3 regions of the Pseudomonas sp. 273 genome follow, and region 3 is predicted to be linked to each of the others. Evidence: predicted binding sites of a transcription regulator. Region 3 holds the regulator's gene; each other region holds the start of a gene.
What was found. The regulator FliA, encoded in region 3, starts transcription of late flagellar genes. The targets are predictions, from matches to a motif close to CTAAAGTTTNNNNNNNNNNNGCCGNTAA.

Region 1 (9,630 bases), 2.7 Mb from region 3:
ACCGCCCGGTGGGCATCGTCGAGCGCCAGGCGCCGGGCGGCCGCCGCGTGGCCCTGGTGCAGATGGAGAAAGCCCTTGAACCCGCCTGACCCACAGCGCGTGCTGATCATCGTCAGCAGCGGCCCGAGCACCCCGGCGCGCTGCGCGGCGCCCTTCTACACCGCCACCCTGCTGGCCTGCATGGACGCCGAGGTGACCCTCTTCCTCAGCGGCGAGGGCGTGCAGCTGGCGCGCCAGGACGTGGTGGACAACCTCTACGCCGCCCCCGGCGGCGAGCCGCTCAGCCACTTCATCCAGCAGGCCAAGGAAGCCGGCGCGCGCCTGCTGATGTGCCGCGCCCCCGGCGTGCCCATCGACGAAAGCGCGCTGATCGACGAAGTCGACGAAATCGCCAGCGGCGGCGAGCTGGCGCGGATGATCCTCGAATACGACCGGGTGCTGACCCTGTGAAGCTGCACGGCCTGGACTTCCCCGACGACCTGCTCTACGCCCCGGACTACAACCTGTGGCTGCGCGAGGAGCCCGACGGCGCCGTGACCCTCGGCCTGAGCGCCTACGGCTGCGCGCTCTACGGGCAGATATTCGCCTTCACCCCCAAGCGCGACGGCTGGCACGTCGAGCGCGACCGCAGCTTCGGCGTGGTCGAGTTCGCCAAGGCCGCCTCCTCGGCGCGCAGCCCGCTGGCCGGCACCCTGCTGGTGAGCAACGAGGAAGTGCAGCGCCGCCCCGGCCTGATCAACCTCGACTGCTACGGCGAAGGCTGGATGGTGCGCCTGCGCCCGGACGACTGGGCCGCCGCGCGCACCGGCTTCGTCAGCGGCCAGGCGGCGCTGGACGCCTTCGCCGAACGCATGCGCCTGGACGCCTTCGACCCCCGGGGCGACGACGTCCAGGCCCTGCGCCGCGACTGAGCTTAAGCAAGCCGTAAGCATCGCCGGTCTAACCTGGGCGACCGCAAGCTCCCCCACAGAAGGAGTCCGCCATGCCCCGGCTTCCCGCCCTCGTCCTCGCTCTACTCGCCCTCTCCGGCTGCGCCGGGCAGAGCAGCTACAACCTCGGCGCCATCGAGTCGCCGGTGAAGGAATCCTTCGGCCTCGACGACCTCGAACGCCAGCCCATGATGGGCGCGCAGTTCCAGCAGCAGGGCGGCTTCTCGTCCCAGCAGCAGCGCCTGCTGATGGGCCCGTGAGCACGCTCTAGTCCACCCGGAAGCCCGCCAGCTGCTGCTGTTGCTCCACCGCCAGGCGGGCCAGTTCCAGGCTCGCGGCGGCGCTCTGTCCGGCGTTCTCCACCACGCTCTGGATGCTGTCGTTGAGCTGGGTGATGTTCTGGCTGATCTCGTGGGCCACCGCGGTCTGCTCCTCGGTGGCGGTGGAAATCTGCGCGTTGCCGTCGGCGATGCGGTCGATGGCGTTGGCGATGTGCCGCAGCGCCTCGCCGGACTCGCGCGAATGCCGCACGCTCTCCCCGGCCCGCTCGCGGGACTCCTGCATCACCCCCACGGCCTGGCGCGCGCCATTCTGCAGCGCGTCGATCATGCCGCGGATCGACTCGGTGGCCTTCTGCGTATTGCTCGCCAGGCTGCGCACCTCGTCGGCCACCACGGCGAAACCGCGCCCGGCCTCGCCGGCCCGCGCCGCCTCGATGGCGGCGTTGAGCGCCAGCAGGTTGGTCTGCTCGGCGATGCTCTGGATCACCCCCAGCACGCTGCCGATCTCGTCGCTCTGGCTGTGCAGGCGGTCGATCACCCCGGCGCTCTCCTGCACCGCCTGGGACAGCCGCTCGATGGCTCCCAGGTTGGCCTCCACCAGCTCGGTGCCCTGGTGCGCCTCGCGGCGCACGTCCTCGGCCACCCGCGCCATGTCCAGGGCGTTCTCCGCCACCTGCTGCACCGCGGCGCTCATCTCGTGCACGGCGGTGGCAACCATGGCGGTCTGCTCGCCCTGGCCGTTGGCGGCATCGCTGACCTGGGCGCTGATGGCGCTCATCTGCTCCGAAGCGCTGGCCAGCTGCACGGAGGCGCCGCCCAGGTGGCGGATCAGCCGCTGGAAGTGCTCGAGCATGGTGTTGAAGGCCCGGGCGGTCTGCGCCAGCTCGTCGCGGCCCACGGCCTCGGCGCGCAGGCTCAGGTCGGAATTGCGCTGCACCGTGGCGATCACCCGGCTCAGCTGCTCCAGCGGGCGGTTGATGGAACGGCTGACCAGCAGGCTGAACAGCAGCATGCCGACCAGCACCACCACGGCGATGACCACGAAGCTGTGCTTCATCGCCTGGTAGCGCGCGGTGGAGGCCTGGTTCAGCGCATCGCCCTCGCGGACCTGCAGCTGCGCCAGCTCCTCCAGCGCGTCCCCCAGCGGGTCGAAGGCCGCATACAGGCGCCGCACGAAGCTGCCGTCGCTCTCGCTGCGCAGGCTGCCGTCGGTCTGCCCCAGCAGCGCCTCCACCAGCTTGTCCACCTCGGCCATGCGCGCGCGGATGCCGGCCACCATCTGCCGCTCGGCATCGGTCATCTTGCTGCCCTGGACGATGCCCCAGGAGTCCTCGATGCTCGTCCGCGCCTCGCCGATGGCGCCACGCAGCGCCTCCACGTCGACCACCCCGGCGCGGTACTTGTGCAGCGCATCCACCATGTTCACGGCATAGGCGTTGGAAATCAGGTTGAGCCGGTTCACCGGCCGCATGCGGTCGCTGAACAGCTCGTCGAAGTCATCATTGAGCTGGCCGGCGTTGTAGGCCGCCAGCGCCATCACCCCGGCCAGCACCAGCAGGGGCAGGAACGCCAGCGACAGCAGGCGGGTACGTACGCGGAACTGGTTGAGCATCGCATCTCTCCTGGGCTGCTCGAACTCGTGCGCGGACCACGCCACCGCGATCCGCTCGTCTCGGCGAATGGATCGGCCTTCCAGGGGAGAACTGGACCTGAGGGTTAAGTAGGAAACATCCCTCCATTTCGAGAGACGCTTCCCAGGAAAGGGCTGCTAGGGTGAAAGAAACCCCACGCCCGGGAGGCCGGATGCTCCGCCAAGCCCTCGCCCTGCTCCTGCTGCTGGCCAGCCTCGGCGCCAGCGCCGACCAGCCGGCGCAACCCGGCTTCGTCTACCTCGACCAGGTCCTGAAGAACGCCCGCTACGAAGCGCGCTACTACAGCGGCGACAACTTCGTCGGCACCCGCATCGACGGCTACGAGAGCCCGCGGGTGATCCTCACGAAAGAAGCGGCCACGGCCCTGGCCGACGTGGAACGCGACGTCGCCCTGAGCGGCCTGCAACTGAAACTCTTCGACGGCTACCGCCCGCAACGCGCCGTGGCCCACTTCCAGCGCTGGGCCGCGGACCTGGCCGACACCCGCACCAAGGAGCGCTATTACCCGCAACTGGACAAGGTGGCGCTGTTCCGCGACGGCTACATCGCCAGGAAGTCCGCCCACTGCCGCGGCAGTACCGTGGACCTGACACTGGTCGACGCCAGCACCGGCCAGGAACTGGACATGGGCAGCCACTTCGACTTCTTCGGCCCCATCTCCCACCACGGCACCGGCCTGATCACCGTGCAACAGACACGCAACCGCGAAACCCTGCGCAGCGCCATGCAACGCCACGGCTTCGAGCCCTACGCCAACGAGTGGTGGCACTACACGCTGAAGCAGGAGCCCTACCCGAACACCGCCTTCGACTTCCCCGTGAAATAGCCTGCCGGCTTTTCGTAGGAGCGAGCTTGCTCGCGAATGGAGCTTGCCGGCGAGCGTGGGAGGTGGGCTTTAGAGCGCCCTCTCCCTAACCCTCGGCTGCGCGCCCCGCCCTGAAGGGAGAGCGGACCGTTCGGCGTGCTTGACTGTTATGGAGTTAGCCGGCAGCACTAAAGGTTCTCAGCTGAAACCATTTGTTCTCTCGGCACGGACAAGCCCCCTCTCCCTTCAGGGAGAGGGCTGGGGAGAGGGCAAGACGTCAATCCCCGCACCAAGCTCCCAGGCGAAACACCGTTCGCGAGCAAGCTCGCTCCTACAAGAGCATGGCCAGCCCGCCCACCTCAGGAATAGGCTCAGCCAGAACCTGCAAACGGGAAGCCCCATGAGCACCGTCGACGACCAGACCAACCCACACGCCAGCGAACAAAGGACGCAAGACCGCCATCGCTTGCGAAACCTCCTTCTAGCCGGCGCCGAATCCGCTCCCACAGGGCACGCCGATGCGGCCTTCTTCGAGCACCTGCGCAACCGAATCAAGGAACAGCGGAAGAAGCCCGAACAACGACGATGAACCTGCACACCAGCCCGAACGTCGAACGACAGCCCCTCAACCAGGAAACCCCATGACCCAGCCCCCACCTTCGACGGTCAACGCTGGAGCAACGCCGAAGCCGACCGCATCGAACTGGCCGAAGCCAACCCGGACTGGCCCCGGCGCTTCGCCGAGGAAGCCGACGCCATCGCCGGCGCCCTGGCCCTGCCCGGCCTGAAGATCGAGCACTTCGGCAGCACGGCGGTGCCCGGCCTGAAGGCCAAGCCGATCATCGACATCCTCCTGCTACCGCCGCCGGGGGCCGACTGGCAAAGCCTGGTCGCCCCGCTGGAAGCCCTCGGCTACCAGTACTGGCGCGACAACCCGGCGCCGCAGCGGATGTTCTTCGTCAAGGGCATGCCGCCGCTGGGCCAAGGCCGCACCCACCACCTCCACGTGATGAACCTGGCCGACGCCGACCGCCACCTGATCTTCCGCAACTGGCTGCGCAACCATCCGCAGGACGCGGCCGAGTACCAACGCCTCAAGGAACAACTGGCAGAACGCTTCCCCACCGACCGCGAGGCCTACACGCAAGGCAAGGACGAACTGGTAGCGCGGATACTGGGCAAGGCACTGCGCGAACGGCAGATGAACGAGGCGGGCGGATCGGTACAGGGAGCCAGGACGTAGGATGGGTGGAGCACGCAGCGATACCCATGCGGCCGACGATGGGTATCGCTGCGCTCAACGCCATCCTACGCGGTGCAATACCCGCGGGTTCGCCACTAGAATCCAACCATCCCACAGGACTCGGTGAACCTCATGAAGAAATGGATTCTGCTGATTGCCCTCGCCCTGCTCGCCTGGCAGTACATGGACAACCCGTCCTGGCAGAACCATTTCTCCCGCTCGAAACCGGCCCCGATGAGCGTCGCGGAAGACGCCAACGCCCCCACCACGGACCTGATGCCACCAGCGGTAAGCATCCCCTCCGATAGTCCCACCCTCGATGCTCGCTGCGATGGCCGCAAATACTGCTCGCAAATGACTTCCTGCGCCGAGGCCAAGGCGTTTCTGCGCAGCTGTCCGGGGATGAAGATGGATGGAGACGGCGATGGGATTCCCTGCGAGGAGCAGTGGTGCAGGATGTAGCAGTCCGCCACAGGAAGGGTGCTGCCGGGGTTACAGGGGAAATGGCGGAAGGCAGTGGGAGTCGAACCCACCCAGGAACGGCTGCCGTCCCCCACCGGGTTTGAAGCCCGGCCACGCCACCGGGCGTGATTGCCTTCCATATTGATCTACAAGGCTTTTTCGCCAGCTTCCGTTGCCGACTCCGGTGGAGTGTCGAAGAAGTGTCGAAAATCCCTGGACGCATCACTGCCAAGAACAGCAATGCTGTTTCTTCCATCAAGAGCCCGGAACAACAGCCATTTCACTTAAGGCTCATAGTCTTCCGGCGGCTCGAAGCAATAAAACCTTCCATCCAGCCAGGGCTCGACTATATCCACTTTCAATGTGCGGATGTAGCTTTGGAAGCGCGAGTCCTTATGTGCATGAGGGCCGAATACGGACAACATCAAATAACGATTTTCCGGGCGGTCCTGCGCATAGAGCAGCCACAAGTCATGCTCGGACTCGCTCTCTTTCACAGTGCGTTTGAAGGGGTCACCGATTTTGCTCCAGCGCAGCAGGACCACTCGGCTATCGGTCAACTGGACATGACCGAAAGGCACCTGCCAAAGAGAGGCATCACGCCCCCAATGGAGCGGATGAATATCGCAGACCTTCAGGTTGTAGAAATCGACGTACAGGTCGTGCCAGGCGGGGAGGCTCATGAAGCTGTCGGTTACGAAGACTCGCGCAATCGACACGCAACCTCACTTGGAGTCCGGAAGCTTCCCGGTCTCGACAAAGTACTGATATTGGGCATCACCGGCACGCGCGGCCTGTTCCACGACCGCGAGCGGATCACGCGCGCCCTTCTTGGTCCTGGGCTTGGGCTTGCCGGTAGGTTTGGCCGCAGGCTGGCCAACAAGGTGCATCACCATAAAATCCCTCCTGAAACGGGGATTGCAATATTCACCATGGTAAGCGCTGATGCTTTTTTGAGCAATCGAGCCTGCCCTGCCGCCATTAGCCTTGCGGTCCCGGTGATCACCATGATGGCGGTGGTTAGGGAGTTTGCTCTGCACTGACACCTGCGCCCAGCGCCAACGCCGAATCCTCGCGAATCCGCCTTTCACTGCCGAAGCGCCGGGTAAAGCCAATGCGGTCGAAGTACTCCAGCAACTGGATGCTGCGCTTGCGCCCTATGCCGATGCGGTCGCGGAAGGCGGCGGCGCGGATCAGGTCTTGTTCGGTGCGTAGCTGCAGGGCTTGTTGGGCCAGTTGGCGGATCGTTTCGTCGGGGTAGAACAGGTCTTTCACCACCTGGTGCAGTTGGCCCAGGCGGGCAAGTTTGCGCAGCAGCAGGCGCATGGCGGCTTCGTCGACTTGCAGTTCGCGGGCCAGGTCGCGGGTCCAGGGGGGGTCGTAGGCGCCGGCGAGCAGCAGCGGCCAGAGGCGTTGGCGCAGGGCTTCGTCTTCGGTGCCGAGTTGTACGCGGTGGTCCGGCAGGTGCAGCCAGGGGCCGCTGCTTTCCACGGCCTGGCTGGCCAGGGCCTGTTCCAGCAGGGCGATGAAGACTGGGCGTTCCAGCTGCGCGAAGGCGTAGCGGCGCAGGCGGTCGCGGTCGGGGCCGAGTTCGTCGGGTTGTTCGGCGTGAAAGCGGGCCAGGGCTTGCAGCAGCTGTTCGCCGAGGGCGCGCCAGCGTTCGCCGGTGAACAGGCGGGGGCCGCCACGGGTGGTGATTTCCACCAGTTCGGCGGGCAGCCGCCAGCTTTCGCGGGGGCGGTTGAACTGGCGCGCCAGCAGCTTGGGGTCGAGGCCGTTGTCGGCGTGTTCGAGCAGCACCGGCAGGGCCTGTTCCAGGCTTTCGCCGCGCAGGGCCTGGAGTTGCGCCAGGCGTTCGGGGCTGCGGCGGTTGCGGGCCGGGGCGAAGGGGTCGAGCACGCGGCCGCCGCCGAGGGTGCGTTGGGCGGACTGGTCGCGCAGCACCAGGCGGTCGCCGTGCACGGTTTGCACGGGAGCGTTCAGCACAAGCTGCGCGAAGGCCCTTTCGCCCGGCGCCAGGCGCTCGTCTTCCAGCAGGGCGACGCGGCCGGTGACGTCCTGGGCGCCCAGGTGCACGTGCAGCGGCGTCCAGTGGGCCAGGGCGCGGGGTTCGCCGGGGAGCAGCTGCAGGTCGATGTCGATGCGGGTGGTGGGCGCGTGCAGTTCCGGCGCCAGCAGCCAGTCGCCGCGTTTGACCTGGTCCGGGCCGAGGCGGTCGCCGGAGAGGTTGACCGCCACCCGCTGGCCGGCGTGGGCCTGTTCGGCGGCGCGGTTCTGCGCGTGCAGGCCGCGCACGCGCACCGGGCGGCCGGCATTGCCGAGGAGGAGTTCGTCGCCCACCTTCAGGCTGCCGGAGAAGGCCGTGCCGGTGACCACCAGGCCGGCGCCGCTGACGCTGAAGGCGCGGTCCACGGCCAGGCGGAAGCCGCCTTGGCTGGAGCGCTCATGGACCTCGCGGGCGGCCTTGGCCAGGGCCTGGCGCAGGGCGTCCACACCTTCCCCGGTGACGCTGGAAACCGGGTAGATCGGCGCGTCGGCCAGCGGCCCCGCAGCCAGCAGGCTTTCCACTTCGGCACGGGCCTCGGCCAGGCGCTGCGGGCTGACGCGGTCGGCCTTGTTCAGCGCCACCAGGGCGCGGGGGATGCCAAGCAGTTCGACGATGGCCAGGTGCTCGCGGGTCTGTGGCATCACGCCGTCGTCTGCGGCCACCACCAGCAGCACCAGGTCGATGCCGCTGGCGCCGGCCAGCATGTTGTGGACGAAGCGCTCGTGGCCGGGCACGTCGATGAAGCCGGTGAGGCTGCCGTCGCCCAGGTCGGCGTAGACGTAGCCCAGGTCGATGGTGATGCCGCGCTCGCGCTCGGCCGGGCGGCGGTCGCCCTCCACGCCGGTGAGCACGCGCAGCAGGGCGGTCTTGCCGTGGTCGATGTGGCCGGCGGTTCCGACGATCAAGCCGCGCCCTCCGCCAGCAGGGGCAGTTGGGCGAGGAAGGCGGCCTCGTCGTCGAGCTGGCGCAGGTCGAGCCACAGGGCGTCGTCGTCGATGCGCCCGAGCACCGGGATCGGCAGGCCGCGCAGGCGTTCTTCCAGCTCGCGCAGGGCGCGGCCGCGCAGGCGCTTGTTGCTCTGCGGGCGCAGGGCCAGGGCGGCGCTGGGCAGGCGCGCCACCGGCTGGGCGCCACTGCCGATCATGCCCAGGGCGGCTTCCGCGCTCACCGCCCAGCCTGCGCCCAGTTGCGCGGCGAGCAGCGGCGCCAGGCGCGTGGCCTGGGCCTGGATGTCGGCCTGCGGGCGGCTGAGCAGGCGCAGGGTGGTGAGGCGTTCGGCCAGGCGGTCGGGGTCGCGGTACAGGCCGAGCACGGCTTCCAGCGCGGCGAGGGTCAGCTTGTCGACGCGCAGGGCGCGCTTGAGCGGGTTCTTCTTGATCCGCCCGATGAGTTCCCTGCTGCCGAGGATGAGCCCGGCCTGGGGGCCGCCGAGCAGTTTGTCGCCGCTGAAGGTGACGATGTCGGCGCCGTCCTTCAGGGCTTCCTGCACCGTCGGTTCCTTGGGCAGGCCCCAGCGGGTCAGGTCGACCAGGGTGCCGCTGCCCAGGTCTTCCAGCAGCGGCAGGCCGTGGGCGTGGGCGATGCCGGCGAGGTCGCGGGTGGCGACGCTGGCAGTGAAGCCCTGCACGCTGTAGTTGCTGGTGTGCACGCGCATCAGCAGGCCGCTGCGCGGGCCGATGGCGGCTTCGTAGTCCTTGGCGTGGGTACGGTTGGTGGTGCCGACCTCCACCAGCTTCACACCGGCGCGGGCCATGATGTCGGGGATGCGGAAGGCGCCGCCGATCTCGATCAGCTCGCCGCGGGAGATGATGCCTTCCTTGCGCGCGCCCAGGCTGTTGAGCGCCAGCAGCACGGCGGCGGCGTTGTTGTTGACCACGGTGACCGCCTCGGCGCCGGTGAGCTCGCGGATCAGCCCGGTGATGAGGTCGTCGCGGTCGCCGCGCTTGCCGCTGGCCAGGTCGAACTCCAGGTTCAGCGGGTAGCGCGCGGCCAGGGTGATGGCTTCGATGGCCTCGTCCGGCAGCAGGGCGCGGCCGAGATTGGTGTGCAGCACGGTGCCGGTGAGGTTGAACACCCGGCGCACGCGGCTGGCGTGGTGCGCGGCCAGGCGTTCGCCGGCGCGGCCGGCGAGCACCGCTTCGCTCAGTTCGATGGCGGCGAGCTGGCCGTGGCGGGCCGGCTCGCGCAGTTCGTCGAGCAGGTCGCGCAGGG
Region 2 (9,630 bases), 190 kb from region 3:
GCCTGCCGGTGTCCACCACCCACGTGCTGTCCTCCGGCGTGGCCGGCACCATGGCGGCCAACGGCTCGGGCCTGCAGATGCGCACCATCCGCAACCTGCTGATGGCCTGGGTGCTGACGCTGCCGGCGGCCATCGTGCTGTCCGCCTCGCTGTACTGGCTGTTCACCCGGTTGTTGTGACGGACCGCCCGTTTCGAAGCGCCGCCCCTCGGGGCGGCGTTTTCGTTCATGGGTGCGGTGTGTGGCGTAACCCGTAGGAGCGGGCCCTGCCCGCGATATCGCGCGCAGGGCGCGCTCCTACATGGGAATGGTGCGGGCGGGGCAGCCCCGTAGGATGGGTTGAGCGAAGCGATACCCATCACCTCCACTGTTCGCGATGGAGCTGCGGGGGAAACCAGAGGCGGTTCGCGAGCAAGCGCGCTCCTACAGGATGGGGCCGCGCTCTTCGTAGGAGCGAGCTTGCTCGCGAACAGAAACATCCCCTTTGCCTGCTTGAAATATCGAACGACCGGTGCGTATTTTGTACGGGTCGCACAGCCTGTGCGGCCGTATTACAAGGATAAGAAGTCATGACTAGCGAAGGACGCAGCCCGCTCGCCGAGCACCTGGCTGGAGTCGAAGAGATCGAATGCGTCACCCCCGACCTCAACGGGGTGCCGCGCGGCAAGGTGATGACCGGCGAGGGCTTCCTCTCCGGGCGGCGCCTGCAGCTGGCCCGCGGCGTGCTGCTGCAGTGCATCATGGGCGGCTACCCGCCGGCGCGCTTCTACGGCAGCGACGACGGCGACCTGGCCCTGGTCGCCGAGCCCACCCAGGTGCACCGCCTGCCCTGGAGCGACACCCCGCGTGCCCTGGCCATCTGCGATGCGGTGGAGCTGGACGGCCAGCCCTCCGGCCTGTCCAGCCGCGGCCTGCTCAAGCAGGTGGTGGCGCGCTACGCCGAGCATGGCTGGCAGCCGGTGGTGGCCACCGAGCTGGAATTCTTCGTCTTCGCCCCCAACCCGGACCCGCACCAGCCGTTCCAGCCGCCGCTGGGCCTGGATGGCCGCCGCGAGATGGGCCACTCGGCGTTCAGCGTTTCATCCAACAACGGCCTGCGCCCGTTCTTCGAGGACGTCTACCGCTGCATGGCCGCGGTGGGGCTGGAGCGCGACACCTTCATGCACGAGATGGGCACCAGCCAGTTCGAGATCAACTTCCTGCACGGCGACCCCGTGCTGCTGGCCGACCAGACCTTCCTGTTCAAGCACCTGCTCAAGGAGGTGGCGCTCAAGCACGGCCTGCTGGTGGTCTGCATGGCCAAGCCGCTGGCGCACACCCCGGGCAGCTCCATGCACATCCACCAGAGCGTGGTGGACGGCGAGGGCCGCAACATCTTCAGCGACGCCGATGGCGAGGCCACCCCGGCTTTCCGTCATTTCATCGGCGGCCTTCAGGCCTGCCTGGCCGATTTCACCCTGCTGTTCGCGCCCAACGTCAATTCGTTCCAGCGCCTGTGCCACCCCTACGCCTCGCCGAACAACGCCTGCTGGTCCCACGACAACCGGGCCGCCGGCCTGCGCATCCCGGCCAGCCCGCCGGTGGCGCGGCGGGTGGAGAACCGCCTGCCGGGCGCCGACGCCAACCCCTACCTGGCCATCGCCGCCAGCCTGGCCGCCGGCCTGCACGGCATCGAGAACGAGCTGGAGCCCGACACGGCCATCCAGGGCGAGTTCGAGGTGCCGGACGAGCTGCTGCTGCCCTGCACGATGTACGACGCATTGCGCCGCCTGAAGCGCAGCGAGCTGGCGCGGCGGATGTTCGGCGCCGAATTCGTCGATGGCTATGCGGCCAGCAAGGAGATGGAGCTGACCAGCTTCTTCGACGAGATCAGCCCCTGGGAGCGGCGCGTTCTCGCTGCCCAGGCGTGACCTGCGCGGGGCCCGCCACGGCGGGTCCCGACCACCGGCTTTGCCGTGGACGACGCCTTCCACCGCGTACCCGTCATGGGGCTCGACGCGCCTCGCGCCAGGCTCTAGGCTGGTAGCGAACGCCCGCCTTCGCGCGGGCGGCTTTGTGTAGTACGGCGGCGCCCTGCCGCCCGTCTTGGACCGGAGGTCCGATGCGGATTTTCACTGCCTTCCGTGCGCTTTACTTCGCCACCCTCACCCTGCTGACCGGCTCCGGCCTGCTGAGTACCTACCTGGGCCTGCGCCTGGCTGCCGAGAAGGTCGACGGCCTGTGGATCGGCGCCATGATGGCGGCCTACTACCTGGGCCTGGTGCTGGGCGGCAAGATCGGCCACCGGCTGATCGCCCGGGTCGGCCACATCCGTGCCTACGTGGCCTGCGGCGGCCTGGTCACCGCGGCGGTGCTGGGCATCGGCCTGACCAGCTGGCCGGCGATCTGGCTGCTGCTGCGAACGCTCATCGGCCTGGGCATGATGTGCCAGTACATGGTCATCGAGAGCTGGCTCAACGAGCAGGCCGAGGCGCGCCAGCGCGGCGCGGTGTTCGCCGGCTACATGGTGGCCTCCTACCTGGGGCTGGTGGCCGGCCAGCTGATCCTGGTGGTGCACCCGGGGCTGGGGCCGGACCTGCCGATGATGATCGCGCTGGCCTTCGCCCTGTCGCTGATCCCGGTGTCCATCACCCACAAGGTCCACCCCGCGCCGTTGCGCCCGGCACCGCTGGAGCCGCGTTTCTTCATCCAGCGGGTGCCGCAGTCGCTGACCACGGTGCTGGTCTCCGGGCTGGTGATCGGTTCCTTCTACGGCCTGGCGCCACTGTACGCCACCGAGCAGGGCCTGAGCGTCGAGCAGATCGGCGTGTTCATGGGCGTATGCATCTTCGCCGGGCTGCTGGTGCAGTGGCCGCTGGGCTGGCTGTCGGACCGCTACGACCGCGCGCTGCTGATCCGCAACGCCGGCATCCTGCTGCTGGTGTTCGCCTTGCCGCTGGCGGCGCTGCCGTCGCTGCCGATGGAGGCCATGGTGCCCATGGGCTTCATGGTCTGCCTGGTGCAGTTCACCCTTTACCCGCTGGCGGTGGCCTTCTCCAACGACCACGTCGAGGGTGAACGGCGGGTATCGCTGACCGCCATGCTGCTGGTCACCTTCGGCGTCGGCGCCTGCATCGGCCCGCTGGCGACCGGCGCGCTGATGCGCGCCTTCGGGCCGAACATGCTCTATGCCTTCGCCGCGACCTGTGCGCTGATCGTCATCTGGCGCGTGCGCCCGGAGAAGGTCAGCGGCCTGCACCGCGTCGACGAGGCGCCGGTCAAGCACGTGCCCACGCCGGACAGCCTGGCCACCTCGCCACTGTCGGCGGCGCTCGACCCGCGGGTGGCCGACGAGACGGTGACGGAGCAGATGAAGACCGCTCCGGCGCCGGCGGAGCCCGAGGCGCCTGCCGTGGCCGAGGAGGAAGAGGAGAGCCGGCCGGGGTAGGGCAGGGGAAGGGAAGCGCCCGCTGGCTGGCGGGCGCTAGAACAGCTCGTCTTTCTCGAAGCGCCGCGCTTCGCGCTGCAGCTGGTAGACGAAGCGTTCGATGTGGCGCTGCTCCAGGCCGCTCATGCGGTTGAAGCGCAGCCCGGCGAAGCTCGTGTTGACCTTCTCGTCGAAGTGCACGTGGCGCAGTTCCACTTCCACGGTGATGGCGCCGAACGGCAGGCGGGCGGTGAAGCGCTCGTAGAGCTGGCCGGGTTGCAGGCGCTCGTGCACGTCGCCGGCGAAGCGCACCTTGCAGCCGGTGGCGGAGATGTCCAGCAGGTTGCCGGTCAGGGCGGCCTTGAGCTTGTCGCCGGCCAGTTCCACGGTGACCGGCTGGGTCTGCTTGAGGGTGGCGCGGTAGGCGTTGCGGCGCTGGTGGTAGAGCATTTCCGGCGGCATCGGCAGCCAGTAGCAGCGGGCGCCGTCGAGTTCGCTGAACTGCGCGCCCTGCTGGCATTCCCAGGCGATCCGCACGCCTTCGTGAAAGGCTTCGATGCGGAAGCTCTCGCCGTTCTGCAGGAAACGTTCCCCGTCATTGGGAATCAGTTCGTCGAGGGCCACGCGGTTGCGCTCGCGGTCTACCGCGACGACGAAGCTCTGGAAACGCTGGTTGCGCTCGGCGAAGCTGATCACCAGCGGGTCATGGCTGTCCATCAGGATTCGCAGGTTGGCCTGGATCTCCACGGCCGCCTTGAGCGTCTTCGGCGGTTGCGGGCCATTTTCCTCGGCGAACGGGCTTGCCACGGTCCTACGATCTCCAGATGTATTTATTGTGGGAATTTTCTTTTGCAAGGCGATGGCATTCTGCCGCATCGCCTGGCCGGGCGCCAGGGCTCAGGCCTGGCTGAGGGGACGTTGGCGGTTGCCCTGGGTCGCGCCGCCGCGGCGGTCGTAGAGGCTGGGCGTGTCCTGGCCGCGGAGGATGTCCAGCAGGCGCCCGGTGGCGTGCTGGTCGTTGCGGATGACGCGGCCGTTGCGCAAGTTGGCCTGCTGGCACTGTTCCAGCAGCGCCGCCAGGCGCTCGCTGAGTTCGACGGTGGTCGGCGCCACCTTGCCCTGGGCGGCCAGCGCGGCGAGGCCGGCGCGGTCGCTGCTGACGCCGGCCTGGCGCAGTGCCTCGCTGCGCTGGCGGCCATTGCGCTCCAGCTGCTGGAGCAGCGGCAGCTTGCTTTCGAGCAGGCCCTGCAGGCGCTCCAGGTCACGCGCCTCGAGGGCGTGGAATTCATCCTCGATCAGCTGCAGAAGAGCCTCGGCGGCGCCGATATCCTCGGTGATCAGGTGGAGCAGGCTGGCGTTCGGCATGGCGGCTCGGCGTTCAGGGCGTCCTTGGAAAACCCCGCGCTCAGCGCTGGGATTCGAAGTCGAGCAGTTTGCCGGCGACTTTCTGGCTGTCGACCTGGTAGCTGCCATCGGCGATGGCCTGCTTGAGCCGCGCGACCTTTTCCGAGTCGACGACGGGTTGGTCTTTCAGCTGGTCGCTGGCTTTCTGCAATTGCTGGGCGGTGCTGCTCAGTTGCACGGACTCACCGCTGCCAGTGGCCTGCGCGCTGCCGGCGCTTTCGCTGCCGGCGGCTTCGCCACGGCCGGCCTGGGGCTTGCCGGTGCTGCCGGTGGAGACCGGCGCGCTGGCATTGTTCAGCCGGTTGAAGTCGATGACCATGGTAGTGAACCTCTGCGGGTTTAGGACGCTTGCCTGTAGGTTTCGGCTGACATCCAGAAAACTTTAGGGCGGTTTTTCGTGCACCTTCGCACAGTTTAGTGAAGGCGGGCGCGCCAGCGCCAGACTTCCGCCGCTAGAGCGTGACCTGCACCGCGCCTGGTTCCACCACCCGGGCCCTGATGATGCGCTGCGAACGCAGGTTGCGCACGCGTATCTGCTCGCCGGGCACCCCGTCGGCCATGGCTTCGCCGGGCATCACCACGTTGACCGTGCCGGTTTGCGCGCGGATCACCACCTGGTCGCCCTTGCGCACTGCCGCGGCCTGTTCGAGGAACACCGGGGCGAGGATCTGGTCGCTGACCGTCGGTCGCTTGAGCTTCTGCCCGACGGCCTGCTGCGGGTCGGTCAGGTAGCCCTGGCTGAGCAGGCCGATGTCGCGCTCCACCAGGCTGATGTCGCCCGGCTCCAGCACGTGGTCGCGCTTGAGCGGCAGGGTGGTCACCAGCACCTGGCGGAACAGCTTGACCTGGGCCGGCACGTACACCGACCAGGGCGAGGAACCGTCGCAGCGCACCAGCACCGAGACGCGTCCCACGGGCTGCGCGGGGCTTTCCAGTGACTGCGTCAGGTCCTTGTCGCAGGCCGCCAGGCGCAGGCGCGGGTCGATGCGTGCCACTTCTATCTCGTAGCGCGCGTCGATACCGCTGCGTTGCAGATAATCTTCCACCTTGAACTCAAGAAAGCCCTGGGTGGAGCCGATAAGAATCTCGGGCGCGGTAAAGTCGTCGGCCCAGGTCGGACCCGGGGCGAATGCGCCCAGCATGCACAGCACTCCACAGAGTGACCGGACATGGGCTCGGGGCCGTCGGAAAAACGTCGTTGGCAGTTTCATGCCACGACTTCAAGCAAGGCTCGTGCCGATTGTCGCCATGCGCGGCACGGCGGATACGAAGGGGGCGCAATGGCCGGAGTCATGGATTCGGTCAACCAGCGGACGCAGCTGGTTGGGCAGAATCGTCTCGAACTGCTGCTGTTCCGGCTGGATGGCAGCCAGTTGTACGGCATCAACGTGTTCAAGGTGAAGGAGGTACTGCAGTGCCCGCGCCTGACCGTGATGCCCAAGTCCAGCCCGGTGGTGCGCGGGGTGGCGAACATCCGCGGCGGCACCATCCCGATCCTCGACCTGTCGATGGCCACCGGCCGTCGCGGCCTGCGCGAGATCAACAACAGCTTCGTGATCATCACCGAGTACAACACCAAGGTGCAGGGCTTCCTGGTGCATTCGGTGGAGCGCATCGTCAACATGAACTGGGAGGAGATCCATCCGCCACCCAAGGGCACCGGCCGCGAGCACTACCTGACGGCGGTGACGCGGGTGGACAAGCAACTGGTGGAGATCATCGACGTGGAGAAGATCCTCGCCGAGGTCGCGCCCACCAGCGAGGACATCTCCGAAGGCGTGATCGACGCCGACACCCAGGCCCAGGCGGTGAGCAAGCGGGTGCTGGTGGTGGACGATTCCTCGGTGGCGCGCAAGCAGCTGATCCGCTGCCTGGAGACCGTGGGCGTGGAAGTGCTCGCGCTCAATGACGGACGCCAGGCGCTGGACTACCTTCAACAGATGCTTGCCGCTGCTGGCAATCCGGGCCAGGAATTGCTGATGGTGATCTCCGACATCGAGATGCCGGAAATGGATGGCTACACCCTGACCGCGGAGATTCGCCACGATCCGCGGCTGCAGGACCTGCACATTCTCCTGCATACTTCGCTGTCCGGGGTGTTCAACCAGGCGATGGTGCGGAAGGTCGGGGCCAACGACTTCCTCGCCAAGTTCCGGCCCGATGACCTGGCGGCGCGTGTCGTCGAGCGCATCAAGGCGGCGGACGCACGCTGAGGAGGGCACTTCGGGGTAGTCTGCAACGGCCGGGGGCGACCCCGGCCGCCTGGCGTCCGGACCGGCGCCGGGCCAACTGGAAAGAGGCGTGATCGGTGACATCGACCAACATGGAATTCGAGCTGTTCCGGGATTTCCTGGAGAAGGCCTGCGGCATCGTCCTGGGTGCCAACAAGCAGTACCTGGTCGCCAGCCGCCTGAACAAGCTGATGGAGCAGCAGGGCATCAGGAGCCTGGGCGAGCTGGTGCAGAAGATCCAGGTCCGCAGCCAGTTGCGCGAGCAGGTGGTGGATGCCATGACCACCAACGAGACCCTCTGGTTTCGCGACACCTATCCCTTCGAGGTGCTGAAGAACCGCATCCTCGCTGAAATGATCAAGGCCAGCCCGGGCCAGCGCCTGCGCATCTGGTCGGCGGCCTGCTCCTCGGGGCAGGAGCCCTACTCGCTGTCGATGGCCATCGACGAGTTCGAGAAGACCAACCTCGGCCAGCTCAAGGCCGGCGTGCAGATCGTCGCCACCGACCTCTCCGGCTCCATGCTCAACGCCGCCAAGGCCGGCGAGTACGACAGCCTGGCCATCGGCCGCGGGCTGTCCCAGGAGCGCCTGCAGCGCTACTTCGACGCCAAGGGGCCGGGCCGCTGGGCGGTGAAGCCGGCGATCAAGGGCCGCGTCGAGTTCCGCGCGCTGAACCTGCTGGAGAGCTACGCCACCCTGGGCAAGTTCGACCTGATCTTCTGCCGCAACGTGCTCATCTATTTCTCCGCCGAGGTCAAGCGCGACATCCTGCTGCGCATGCACGCCCAGCTCAAGCCCGGCGGCTACCTGTTCCTCGGCGCCTCCGAGGCGCTCAACGGGCTGCCGGAGCATTACCAGATGGTGCAGTGCAATCCGGGGATCATCTACAAGGCCAAGTAGCCAGGCGTTACGCCGGGCGCACGTCCCTGTAGCCCGCTGGGCTCTCGCGACATCCATGTTGCACGACCTCCTGAGCGCGGCTCTGCGTAGGGCGCATAACGCCTACGGCGTTATCCGCCGCGGCCGTCGGGCACCGGCGTTCCGGCCAACGGCGGATAACCGCGAACGGTTATTCGCCCTACGGTCGAGCACGGACCGTAGGAGCGGGCCCTGCCCGCGAATCGCGCGCAGGGCGCGCTCCTACAGGTGGGACAGCGGTGGCGGGGTAGGCGGACTTTGTCCGCGATTGGATTCACCGGCCACGCCGGACGCCCCGGTGGCACGGACAGCCCCCTCTCCCGCTTGCGGGAGAGGGCCGGGGAGAGGGGGCTCTTGAGCCCAATACCTACGTCACCGGCAACCACTTCGAATGGGCAGAACGCTTTGCCGCCGGGCGGTAAAGCCTTGCCGCTTGCCGCGGTTTGCCGCCCTTTGCCGCTCGCGGATCATCGGCAATTCATTGATCTATAAGGATTTAACGTTTTGGCACGCACCTTGCTGAAGTGCTGGCAAGCCCACACCGGCAAACAGGTTCGTGACCATGAGCATCAGCTTCGACTCCGCCCTCGGCATCCACGCACAAGCCCTCAGCTTCCGCTCGCAGCGCGCCGAGGTGCTGGCCAATAACCTGGCCAACGCCGACACCCCCAACTACAAGGCGCGCGACCTGGACTTCGCTTCGGTGCTCGCGGCCCAGGCCGACAAGGCCAAGAGCGGCACCTTCAGCACCGCCGTCACCAACGCCCGGCACATCGAGGCCGATGGCGCGGCCATGGGCGACGACTCGCTGAAGTACCGTATCCCGACCCACCCCTCCATCGACCAGAACACTGTCGACGAGCAGGTCGAGCAGGCCAACTACGCGCAGAACGCCGTGCAGTTCCAGGCCAGCTTCACCTTCCTCAACAGCAAGTTCAAAGGCCTGATGGGCGCCCTGCGCGGAGAGTGATAGCCATGTCCCTTGCCAGTGTCTTCAACATCGCCGGTAGCGGCATGAGTGCCCAGACCACCCGTCTGAACACCACCGCCTCGAACATCGCCAACGCCGAGAGCGTGTCCTCGAGCATCGACCAGACCTACCGCGCCCGCCACCCGGTGTTCTCCGCCATGTTCCAGCAGGCGCAGAACGGCCAGGGCTCGCTGTTCCAGGACACCGACCAGGCCGGCACCGGCGTGCAGGTGCTGGGCGTGGTCGAGGACCAGAGCCCGCTGGTGCCGCGCTACGAGCCGAACCACCCGGCCGCCGACGCCAATGGCTACGTGTACTACCCCAACGTCAACGTGGTGGAGGAGATGGCCGACATGATGTCCGCCAGCCGTTCCTTCCAGAGCAACGCGGAAATGATGAACACCGCCAAGCAGATGATGCAGAAGGTCCTGACCCTGGGTCAGTAAGCGCAGAGGACGCCCCATGAGCATCGACAACACCAGCAGCACCTCGAACTCGATCCTCTCGTCGCTCAACGCCGGGTCGAGTTCCTCGTCTTCCGCCTCGGAAACCGGCACCAGTGCGCTGGGCAAGGACTCGTTCCTGCAACTGCTGGTCACCCAGCTGAACAACCAGAACCCGCTGGACCCGCAGGACAACACCCAGTTCGTTTCCCAGCTCGCCCAGTTCAGCAGCCTGGAGAGCATGGAGAACCTGGATACCA
Region 3 (9,630 bases):
CAGGGCGTCGAGGGTGACGCGGGCGCCTTCGTGGGTCAGCGAAGAGAACATCAGGACCGGCGTCGGGCAGCGCTGCATGATGTTGCGCACCGCGGTGATGCCGTCCATCAGCGGCATCTCGTAGTCCATGGTGATGACGTCGGGCTTGAGCGCCAGCGCCTGCTCGATCGCCTCGCGGCCGTTGGTGGCCGTGCCGACCACCTGAATCTGCGGGTCGGCGGAGAGGATCTCCGAGACGCGGCGGCGGAAGAATCCCGAATCGTCCACTACCAGGACTTTGACAGCCATAAACACTCCTGATTGAAGCCTTGCGGGCGCGCGGGCGTCCCCGCGCGCCGGGTCAGATACGCCGCGCGTAGCGCTTGAGCATGCTCGGCACATCGAGGATCAGGGCGATGCGCCCGTCGCCGGTGATGGTCGCCCCGGCCATGCCGGGGGTACCCTGGAGCATCTTGCCCAGGGGCTTGATCACCACCTCTTCCTGGCCCACCAGCTGGTCGACCACGAAACCGATGCGCTGGGTGCCCACCGAGATGATCACCACGTGGCCCTCGCTGGATTCGTCGCACTGCGCGCCCGGCACCAGCCAGCGCTTGAGGTAGAACAGCGGCAGGGCCTTGTCGCGGACGATCACCACTTCCTGGCCGTCGACCACGTTGGTGCGCGACAGGTCCAGGTGGAAGATCTCGTTGACGTTGACCAGCGGGAAGGCGAAGGCCTGGTCGCCGAGCATCACCATCAGCGTCGGCATGATCGCCAGGGTCAGCGGCACCTTGATGACGATCTTCGAGCCCTGGCCCTTGGCCGAGTAGATGTTGATGATGCCGTTGAGCTGGGAAATCTTGGTCTTCACCACGTCCATGCCGACGCCGCGGCCGGACACGTCGGAAATCTCGGTCTTGGTCGAGAAGCCCGGGGCGAAGATCAGGTTGTAGCAGTCCGACTCGCTCAGGCGCTCGGCGGCGTCCTTGTCCAGCAGGCCCTTCTCCACCGCCTTGGCGCGGAGGATGTCCGGGTCCATGCCCTTGCCGTCGTCGGAGATCGACAGCAGGATGTGGTCGCCCTCCTGCTCGGCGGACAGCACCACCCGGCCGCCGCGCGCCTTGCCGGCGGCCTCGCGCTCCTCGGGCGACTCGATGCCGTGGTCCACGGCGTTGCGCACCAGGTGCACCAGCGGGTCGGCCAGGGCCTCGACCAGGTTCTTGTCCAGGTCGGTCTCCTCGCCCACCAGCTCGAGGTTGATCTCTTTCTTCAGGTTGCGCGCCAGGTCGCGCACCAGCCGCGGGAAGCGTCCGAAGACCTTCTTGATCGGCTGCATGCGCGTCTTCATCACCGACATCTGCAGGTCGGCGGTGACCACGTCGAGGTTGGCCACGGCCTTGGCCATGGCCTCGTCGCCGCTGTTGCTGCCCAGGCGCACCAGGCGGTTACGCACCAGCACCAGCTCGCCGACCATGTTCATGATCTCGTCCAGGCGCGCGGTGTCCACGCGCACCGTGGTCTCCGCCTCGCTGGCGCTCTTCTCGTGGGCCGGCGCGGGAACGGCGGCCGGGCGCGGGCTGTCCGCGGGCTTGGCGGCCGGCTTGGGCGCGGGCTTGGGCTTGGCCACGGCGGCCGGCTCGGCGGCCTTGGCCGGCGCGGGGGCGGCTGACGGGGCCGGCGTGGCGGCAGCGTCGGCGCTGAACTTGCCCTTGCCGTGCAGTTGGTCCAGCAACGCCTCGAATTCGTCGTCGGTGATGTTGTCGCCGCCGGCGGCGGGCGCCTCGGCTTCGGCCGGCGCAGCGGAGGCGACAGGCGCAGCGGGTTCTTCCGTCGCACCGCCGAACTTGCCTTTGCCGTGCAACTGGTCGAGCAGCGCCTCGAACTCGTCGTCGGTGATCTCGTCGCCAGCGGCCGGCGCTTCGGCCGGAGCGGGCGCAGCGGCCGACTCTTCCGGCAGGCTGCTGGCGCCGCTGAACTGGCCCTTGCCGTGCAACTGGTCGAGCAGGGCCTCGAATTCGTCGTCGGTGATCTCGTCGCCGGCGCCGGCGGCCCCGGCCTGCGGCGGCTGTTCGGCCTGCGGCGCCTGGTCGCCCGGCTGCAGGGCGTCGAGCAGTTGCTCGAACTCGGCGTCGGTGATGTCGCCATAGGCGGCCGGCTCGGCGGCGGGTTCCGGCGCGGCGGCTTCTTCCTGGGGCGCGGCTTCGACGGCGTCGTCGTCGCCCGGTTCGGCCAGGCGCGCCAGCGCGGCGAGCAGCTCGGGGGTGGCCGGGGTCGGCTCTTCCTGGTCGCGGACCTGGGCGAACATGACGTTGACCGTGTCCAGCGCCTGCAGGACCACGTCCATCAGCTCGGAGGTGACGCGGCGTTCACCCTTGCGCAGGATGTCGAAGACGTTCTCCGCCACGTGGCAGCATTCCACCAGGGCGTTCAGCTGGAGGAAGCCGGCGCCGCCCTTGACGGTGTGGAAACCACGGAAAATGGCATTGAGCAGGTCCATGTCGTCCGGCCGGCTTTCCAGCTCGACCAGTTGCTCGGACAGTTGCTCGAGAATCTCGCCGGCCTCCACCAGAAAGTCCTGGAGGATCTCGTCATCGGCGTCGAAGCTCATTCGGTGCTCCCCACGGTGTGTTCACACACCTCAAAAACCAAGGCTGGACAACAGGTCATCGACATCGTCCTGACCGGATACGACGTCCATTCTCTTATCGGCAGCAACCTGCGGACCTTCACCCTTGGACGATCTTTCTTTTTCGACGGCCGTGCGCAGGCCCTCGTGGTCGTGCTCGATACCGGCGTAGCGATCCACCTGCCCGGCCATCCAGACCAGCTTGACCAGGTTGCTCTCCACCTCGGTGACCAGCCGGGTGACGCGCTTGATCACCTGCCCGGTGAGGTCCTGGAAGTCCTGCGCCAGCAGGATGTCGTTCAGGTGCGCAGAGAGCTTGCGGCTGTCCTGGGCGCTGCTGTAGAGGAAGGCCTCGACGCGCTTGGCCAGCTCGCGGAAGGCCTCAGGGCCCAGCTCGCGGCGCATGAAGCGCGACCACTGTTCCTGCAGCTCCTTGGCCTCGCCCTCGATGTGGCCGACCAGCGGCGTGCACTCTTCCACCAGGTCCATGGTGCGGTTGGCCGCCTTCTCGGTCATCTGCACCACGTACGACAGGCGGTCGGTGGCGTCGGCGATCTGCGACATTTCCTCGGCGTGGCGCGAGCGCGGGTCGATCTGGAAATTGACGATGGCGTTGTGCAGCTCGCGGGTGAGCTTGCCGACCTCCTGGTAGAGGCCGCGGTCACGGGCCTGGTTGAGCTCCTGGATGAGCTGCACGGCCTGCTGCACTTCGCCGCGCTCCAGGCTCTCGACCAATTCGCGCGCGTGTTTCTTCAGGGTCGACTCGAAGTCGCCCCCCTTGGATTCGTTGACGAGATCCATGACGCCCTCTTGGTCGGCTTCAGCCGCCGACCCGCTCGAATATCTTCTCGATCTTCTCTTTCAGCACCTGGGCGGTGAAAGGCTTGACCACGTAGCCGTTGACCCCGGCCTGGGCCGCTTCGATGATCTGGTCGCGCTTGGCCTCGGCGGTGACCATCAGCACCGGCAGGTGCTTCAGGCGCTCGTCGGCGCGTACCGCGCGCAGCAGGTCGATGCCGGTCATGCCGGGCATGTTCCAGTCGGTGACGAGGAAGTCGAAGTTGCCGCTGTGCAGCATCGGCAGCGCGGTGGTGCCGTCATCGGCTTCCGCGGTGTTGGTGAACCCCAGGTCGCGCAGGAGGTTCTTGATGATGCGCCTCATCGTGGAGAAGTCGTCCACGATGAGAATTTTCATGTTCTTGTCCAAACCTGCCTCCGTCCAGTCCCGGCGCGCAGTGGCGGGCGCGCCTTGAATACCCTTGGGCGGGCGCCCTGGCGGCGCCTGCCGTGTTGCTTGTCCGCGGCGGAGCGGGCTGCCGGCGCCTGCCGTCCCCTCCCCGCACGCTCGCCGGCCTTCATGGCGAAGGGCCAGCACCTATCGCGCCGACGGGATTCTATACGCCCCGCCGGAAAATTCCGTTACTTCCTTGTGTCCACCGGTCGATCAGTGCGCACGCCACTCCGACAGCCGGGCCCGCAGGCGCGCGGCGCACTGGCTGTGCAGCTGGCTGACCCGCGACTCGCTCACCCCGAGCACCTCGCCGATCTCCTTGAGGTTCAGCTCCTCGTCGTAGTACAGCGCCAGCACCAGGCGCTCGCGCTCGGGCAGCTTGGTGATGGCGTCGGCCAGCGCCTGCTGGAAACGCTCGTCCTCCAGGCCGTGGGAGGGCTCGTTGTCCAGGTGCGTGGTGTCTTCCGCCGGGCCCTGGGCGCCTTCCTGCAGCAGGTCGTCGAAACTGTAAAGGCGGCTGCCCTGGGTGTCGCTTAAGATCGCGTAGTAATCGTCGAGGCTCATATTGAGTTCGGCAGCGACTTCCTGATCTTTAGCGTCGCGTCCGGTTCGCGCCTCGATGGTGCGGATCGCGTCGCTGACCAGGCGGGTGTTGCGGTGCACCGAACGCGGCGCCCAGTCGCCCTTGCGCACCTCGTCGAGCATGGCCCCGCGGATGCGGATGCCGGCGTAGGTCTCGAAACTGGCTCCCTTGCCCTGGTCGTACTTCTTCGCCGCCTCGAGCAGGCCGATCATCCCGGCCTGCATCAGGTCCTCCACCTGCACGCTGGCCGGCAGCCGGCCCAGCAGGTGGTAGGCGATACGCTTGACCAGCGGCGCATAGCGCTGGATCAGTTCTTCCTGGGAATTGCGCGCCTGCGTCTTGCTGTACATAAGCGCTCCGGAGCCGCTCATCATACGGTCGAACCCGTGGTCGGATGCTGCACCAGGCGTTCGACGAAGAACTCCAGGTGCCCGCGCGGGTTGGCCGGCAGCGGCCAGCTGTCGACTTTCTGGGCGATGGCGCGGAAGGCCAGCGAGGCCTTGCTGCGCGGGAAGGCTTCATACACCGAGCGCTGCTTCTGCACGGCCTTGCGCACCGACTCGTCGTAGGGGATGGCGCCGACGTACTGCAGCGCCACGTCGAGGAAGCGGTCGGTGACCTTGGTCAGCTTGGCGAACAGGTTGCGCCCTTCCTGCGGGCTGTGCGCCATGTTCGCCAGCACGCGGAAGCGCGTCATGCCGTAGTCGCGGTTCAGCAGCTTGATCAGTGCGTAGGCATCGGTGATCGAGGTCGGTTCGTCGCAGACCACCAGCAGCACTTCCTGGGCCGCGCGGACGAAGCTGACCACCGAATCGCCGATGCCGGCGGCAGTGTCCACCAGCAGCACGTCGATGTTCTCGCTGATGTCGCTGAAGGCCTGGATCAGCCCGGCGTGCTGCATGGGCGAGAGCTGCACCATGCTCTGCGTGCCCGAGGCCGCCGGGACGATGCGGATGCCGCCGGGGCCCTGGAGGATCACGTCACGCAGGTCGCATTCGCCTTCGATGACGTCGGCCAGGGTGCGCTTGGGCGAAAGCCCCAGCAGCACGTCGACGTTGGCCAGGCCGAGGTCGGCGTCCAGCAGCATGACGCGGCGGCCGAGGTCGGCCAGCGCCATCGCCAGGTTCACCGAGACGTTGGTCTTGCCGACGCCACCCTTGCCACCGGTGACCGCGATTACCTGAACGGGATGCATACCCATAGTCTTACCTTGTCTCTTCATCGTCCCCGGCGCGGTGGGCGCCTGGGTCTGCCGGTCGCGGTGCTCTCCCGCCACCAGCGCTTACGGATCTGCTCGAGCATCCGTATCCGCCTGGAACCCCCGCGTGCGGGGGCGCCCCTGGAATCCGTCAGCCGACGTGTCGCGCCGGCTGCTGATAGAGGCCGGCGAACATGCCGGCCATGGTGTCCTCGCATGGCTCCTCGGGAGCCTGCAGGCTGACCGCGCGGCTGACCAACTGGTGCGCGCGCGCCACCTGCAGATCATCCGGAATTCGCGGCCCGTCCGCCAGATAGGCAACCGGCATGCGTTGTGCTATCACCAGCGCCAGGGCCTCGCCCAGGCTGCCCGCCTCGTCCAGCTTGGTCAGTATGCAACCGGCCAGGCCGCAGCTGCGATAGGCGTGCCAGGCGGCCTTGAGCACCTGGCTCTGGCTGGTCGCGGCCAGCACCAGGTAATTCTTCACGTTCAGGCTCTGCGCCGCCAGGGCCTCGAGCTGCATGCGCAGCGCCGGGTCGCTGGCCGGCAGGCCGGCGGTGTCGATCAGCACCAGGCGCTTGCCCGCCAGCGGCGCCATGGCCTGCAGCAGCGACTGGCCGGGGTCGACCAGGGTCACCGGCACGTTGAGGATGCGGCCCAGGGACTTGATCTGCTCCTGGGCGCCCAGGCGGAAGCTGTCCATGCTGACCAGCGCCAGGTTGTGCGCACCGTACTTGAGGACGTAGCGCGCCGCCAGCTTGGCCAGGGTGGTGGTCTTGCCCATGCCGGCCGGGCCGACCAGGGCGATCACCCCGCCCTGCTCCAGCAGGTCGGCGTCGGGGGTGCGGATCGAGCGCGCCAGGTGGGCCAGGAGCATGCGCCAGGCCTGCTTGGGGTCGGCGATCGAGGCCACGCGCTCGAGCAGTTGGCGGCCCAGGTCCGCCGGCATGCCCATGCGCTGCAGGCGGCGCCACAGGCCGGCCTGCTTCGGGCGCTGGTGCTGCAGCTGGCTCCAGGCGATGGAGCCCAGCTGCACTTCGAGCAGCTCGCGCAGGCCGTTGAGTTCGAAGCGCATGGCGTCCAGTGCCTGCTGGCTGACGGCGGCCGGCGCGGCGGCGGGCGCCGGGGCGGCCATGGCCTCGGCCAGGCTCGGGCGTTTGGCCGGCTCGGCGCCGTACAATTGACGGTCCTTGCGCGCGGTGGCGGCGGCGCGCACCGGGCTGTCCAGCTCGGCGCGGGCCTGGGCGATGCGCTGCTGGGTCTGGCGCAGCTCGGCCTCCAGCGCCGGGTTCGGCTTGCTGGCCGCTGCCGGCGGCTGGTAGTCCAGCGCCGCGGTCAGCTCGACACCGCCGGCGACCCGGCGGTTGCCGATGATGGCGGCATCCGCGCCCAGCTCGTCACGGACCAGTTTCATGGCCTGACGCATATCGGCGGCGAAGAAGCGTTTAACCTGCATGGCGCTGTCCTTCAGTTCTGTCCAACGGTGGCGACGATGGTGACTTGCTTGTTATCCGGAATTTCCTGGTAGGCCAGCACGCTCATGCTCGGCACCGCCATCCGCGCGAAACGCGACATCATCGCGCGGATCGGCCCGGCCACCAGCAGGATCGCCGGCTTGCCGAGCATTTCCTGGCGCTGTGCGGTCTCGACCAGCGAGCGCTGCAGTTTTTCCGCCATGCCCGGCTCCAGCAGAATGCCGTCTTCCGAACCTTGCCCGGCCTTCTGCATGCTGTTCAGCAAGATCTGTTCCAACCTGGGCTCCAGGGTGATCACAGGCAGCTCCGGCTCTAGTCCCACAATGCCTTGGACGATTGCGCGGCTCAGCGCCACCCGTACCGCGGCCACCATGGCGGCGGGATCTTGACTCTTGGCGGCAACGTTGGCGATGGCCTCGGCGATGGTGCGGATGTCGCGCACCGGCACCTGCTCCTGCAGCAGGTTCTGCAGGACCTTGAGCAGGGTGGACAGGGAAATCAGCCCCGGAACCAGTTCTTCCGCCAGCTTCGGCGAGGTCTTGGCCAGCAGCTGCAGCAGTTGCTGGACTTCCTCGTGGCCGAGCAGCTCATGGGCATGCTTGTGCAGCACCTGGTTGAGGTGGGTGGCGACCACGGTGCTGGCGTCCACCACGGTGTAGCCCAGGGACTGCGCCTGGTCGCGCTGGCCGGGCTCGATCCACACGGCTTCCAGGCCGAAGGCCGGGTCCTTGCCGGCGATGCCGTTGAGGGTGCCGAAGACCTGGCCGGGGTTGATCGCCAGCTCGCGGTCCGGGTAGATCTCCGCTTCCGCCACGCTGACGCCCATGAGCGTCAAGCGATAGGCGTTGGGCAGCAGGTCGAGGTTGTCGCGGATGTGCACCGAGGGCATCAGGAAGCCCATGTCCTGGGACAGCTTCTTGCGCACGCCCTTGATCCGCGCCAGCAGCTGGCCGCCCTGGTTGCGGTCCACCAGCGGGATCAGCCGGTAGCCGACCTCCAGGCCGACCATGTCCACCGGGGTCACGTCGTCCCAGCCCAGCTCCTTGGTTTCCTGGGCGCGCTGGGCCGGCAGCAGCTCCTGCTGGCGCTGGGTTTCCTGGACCTCGGCCTGGGCCGCCTTGCGCTGGCGCTGGACGATCAGCCAGGCGCCGCCGGCGGCCACCGAGCCGAGGCCGATGAAGGAGACGTGGGGCATGCCCGGGACCAGGCCCATGGCGATGAGGATGGCGGCGGAGATGGCCAGGGCCTTGGGCGAGGCGAACATCTGCCGGTTGACCTGCTGGCCCATGTCCTCGGAACTGGAGACGCGGGTCACCATGATCGCCGCCGCGGTGGACAGCAGCAGCGACGGCAGCTGCGCCACCAGGCCGTCGCCGATGGTCAGCAGGGCGTAGACCTTGCCGGCGTCGCCGAAGGACATGGAATGCTGGATCACGCCGATGGCGACGCCACCGATCAGGTTGATGAAGAGGATCAGCAGGCCGGCGACGGCATCGCCGCGGACGAACTTGCTGGCACCGTCCATGGAGCCGTAGAAGTCGGCCTCCTGGGCCACCTCGGCGCGGCGCTTCTTGGCCTCGGCCTGCTCGATGAGGCCGGCGTTGAGGTCGGCGTCGATGGCCATCTGCTTGCCGGGCATGGCGTCCAGGGTGAAACGCGCGCTCACTTCGGAGATGCGCCCGGCGCCCTTGGTGACCACCACGAAGTTGATGATCATGAGGATCGCGAAGACCACGATGCCGACCACGTAGTTGCCGCCGATCACCACCTCGCCGAAGGCCTGGATCACCTTGCCGGCGGCGGCGTGGCCGTCGTGGCCGTGGAGCAGCACCACGCGGGTGGAGGCGACGTTCAGCGCCAGGCGCAGCAGGGTGGCGACCAGCAGGATGGTCGGGAAAACGGCGAAGTCCAGCGGGCGCAGGGCGTACACGCAGACCAGCAGGACGACGATGGACAGGGCGATGTTGAAGGTGAACAGCACGTCCAGCAGGAACGGCGGGATCGGCAGGGTCATCATGCCCAGCATCGCCAGCAGCAGCAGCGGCACACCCAGGTTGCCGCGGCCCAGGCCGGCCAGGTTGCTGCGCACTGTTCCGATCAATTGCGTACGATCCACCCCGAACTCCCCTGCCCTGGTACAACAAACTTTTGACGCCGACGGTGCCGGCGCAAGGGTATCTGCAGGAAGCGTTCCAACTTTCTCGGAGCCAGGTGTGGCGCGGATTTCCGACGAAATCCCGGGGGGCGGCCAAGGCCAACGGCGGATAACCGCGAACGGTTATTCGCCCTACGGTGGGAGTAGCGACGTAGCCAGGAGTATCAGGATGGCTGCGGATTTTCCGGCCGCTCAGGACAGCCCCCTCTCCCGCTTGCGGGAGAGGGGGCTCTTGAGCCCAACACCTACGCCGTTCACGAGCAAGCTCGCTCCTATAGCGCAGGCAAAATGCTGACGGTGAAGCGCAGCGCTTCCTTGTAGGAGCGCGCCCTGCGCGCGATTCGCGGGCAGGGCCCGCTCCTACACTTCCGGGTAGCCGG

Region 1: a site for FliA is predicted at 2,892-2,919, ahead of PKO50_RS00425 (methyl-accepting chemotaxis protein). Genes of this name have one in related genera too.
Region 2: a site for FliA is predicted at 5,168-5,195, ahead of flgM (flagellar biosynthesis anti-sigma factor FlgM). Genes of this name have one in related genera too.

The regions. Positions count from the first base shown of each region.
Region 1 covers NZ_CP116775.1:85,294-94,923, reverse strand. The annotation lists gene PKO50_RS00445 (GNAT family N-acetyltransferase) at 1-89, shown strand, start outside; gene PKO50_RS00440 (DsrE family protein) at 76-450, shown strand; gene PKO50_RS00435 (glycine cleavage system protein H) at 447-911, shown strand; gene PKO50_RS00430 (hypothetical protein) at 983-1,189, shown strand; gene PKO50_RS00425 (methyl-accepting chemotaxis protein) at 1,197-2,822, opposite strand; gene PKO50_RS00420 (M15 family metallopeptidase) at 3,014-3,688, shown strand; gene PKO50_RS00415 (hypothetical protein) at 4,068-4,256, shown strand; gene PKO50_RS00410 (GrpB family protein) at 4,365-4,910, shown strand; gene PKO50_RS00405 (excalibur calcium-binding domain-containing protein) at 5,043-5,372, shown strand; tRNA gene PKO50_RS00400 (tRNA-Sec) at 5,415-5,510, opposite strand; gene PKO50_RS00395 (hypothetical protein) at 5,498-6,415, shown strand; gene selB (selenocysteine-specific translation elongation factor) at 6,393-8,324, opposite strand; gene selA (L-seryl-tRNA(Sec) selenium transferase) at 8,321-9,630, opposite strand, start outside.
Region 2 covers NZ_CP116775.1:5,059,405-5,069,034, reverse strand. The annotation lists gene PKO50_RS23050 (inorganic phosphate transporter) at 1-179, shown strand, start outside; gene PKO50_RS23045 (glutamine synthetase family protein) at 671-1,909, shown strand; gene PKO50_RS23040 (MFS transporter) at 2,101-3,426, shown strand; gene PKO50_RS23035 (flagellar brake protein) at 3,463-4,212, opposite strand; gene flgN (flagellar export chaperone FlgN) at 4,303-4,770, opposite strand; gene flgM (flagellar biosynthesis anti-sigma factor FlgM) at 4,811-5,128, opposite strand; gene flgA (flagellar basal body P-ring formation chaperone FlgA) at 5,262-5,951, opposite strand; gene PKO50_RS23015 (chemotaxis protein CheV) at 6,090-7,022, shown strand; gene cheR (protein-glutamate O-methyltransferase CheR) at 7,118-7,939, shown strand; gene flgB (flagellar basal body rod protein FlgB) at 8,520-8,927, shown strand; gene flgC (flagellar basal body rod protein FlgC) at 8,933-9,373, shown strand; gene flgD (flagellar hook assembly protein FlgD) at 9,390-9,630, shown strand, end outside.
Region 3 covers NZ_CP116775.1:4,865,560-4,875,189, forward strand. The annotation lists gene PKO50_RS22115 (chemotaxis response regulator protein-glutamate methylesterase) at 1-288, opposite strand, end outside; gene PKO50_RS22120 (chemotaxis protein CheA) at 341-2,590, opposite strand; gene PKO50_RS22125 (protein phosphatase CheZ) at 2,621-3,409, opposite strand; gene PKO50_RS22130 (chemotaxis response regulator CheY) at 3,429-3,803, opposite strand; gene fliA (RNA polymerase sigma factor FliA) at 4,053-4,796, opposite strand; gene fleN (flagellar synthesis regulator FleN) at 4,793-5,623, opposite strand; gene flhF (flagellar biosynthesis protein FlhF) at 5,772-7,076, opposite strand; gene flhA (flagellar biosynthesis protein FlhA) at 7,088-9,211, opposite strand.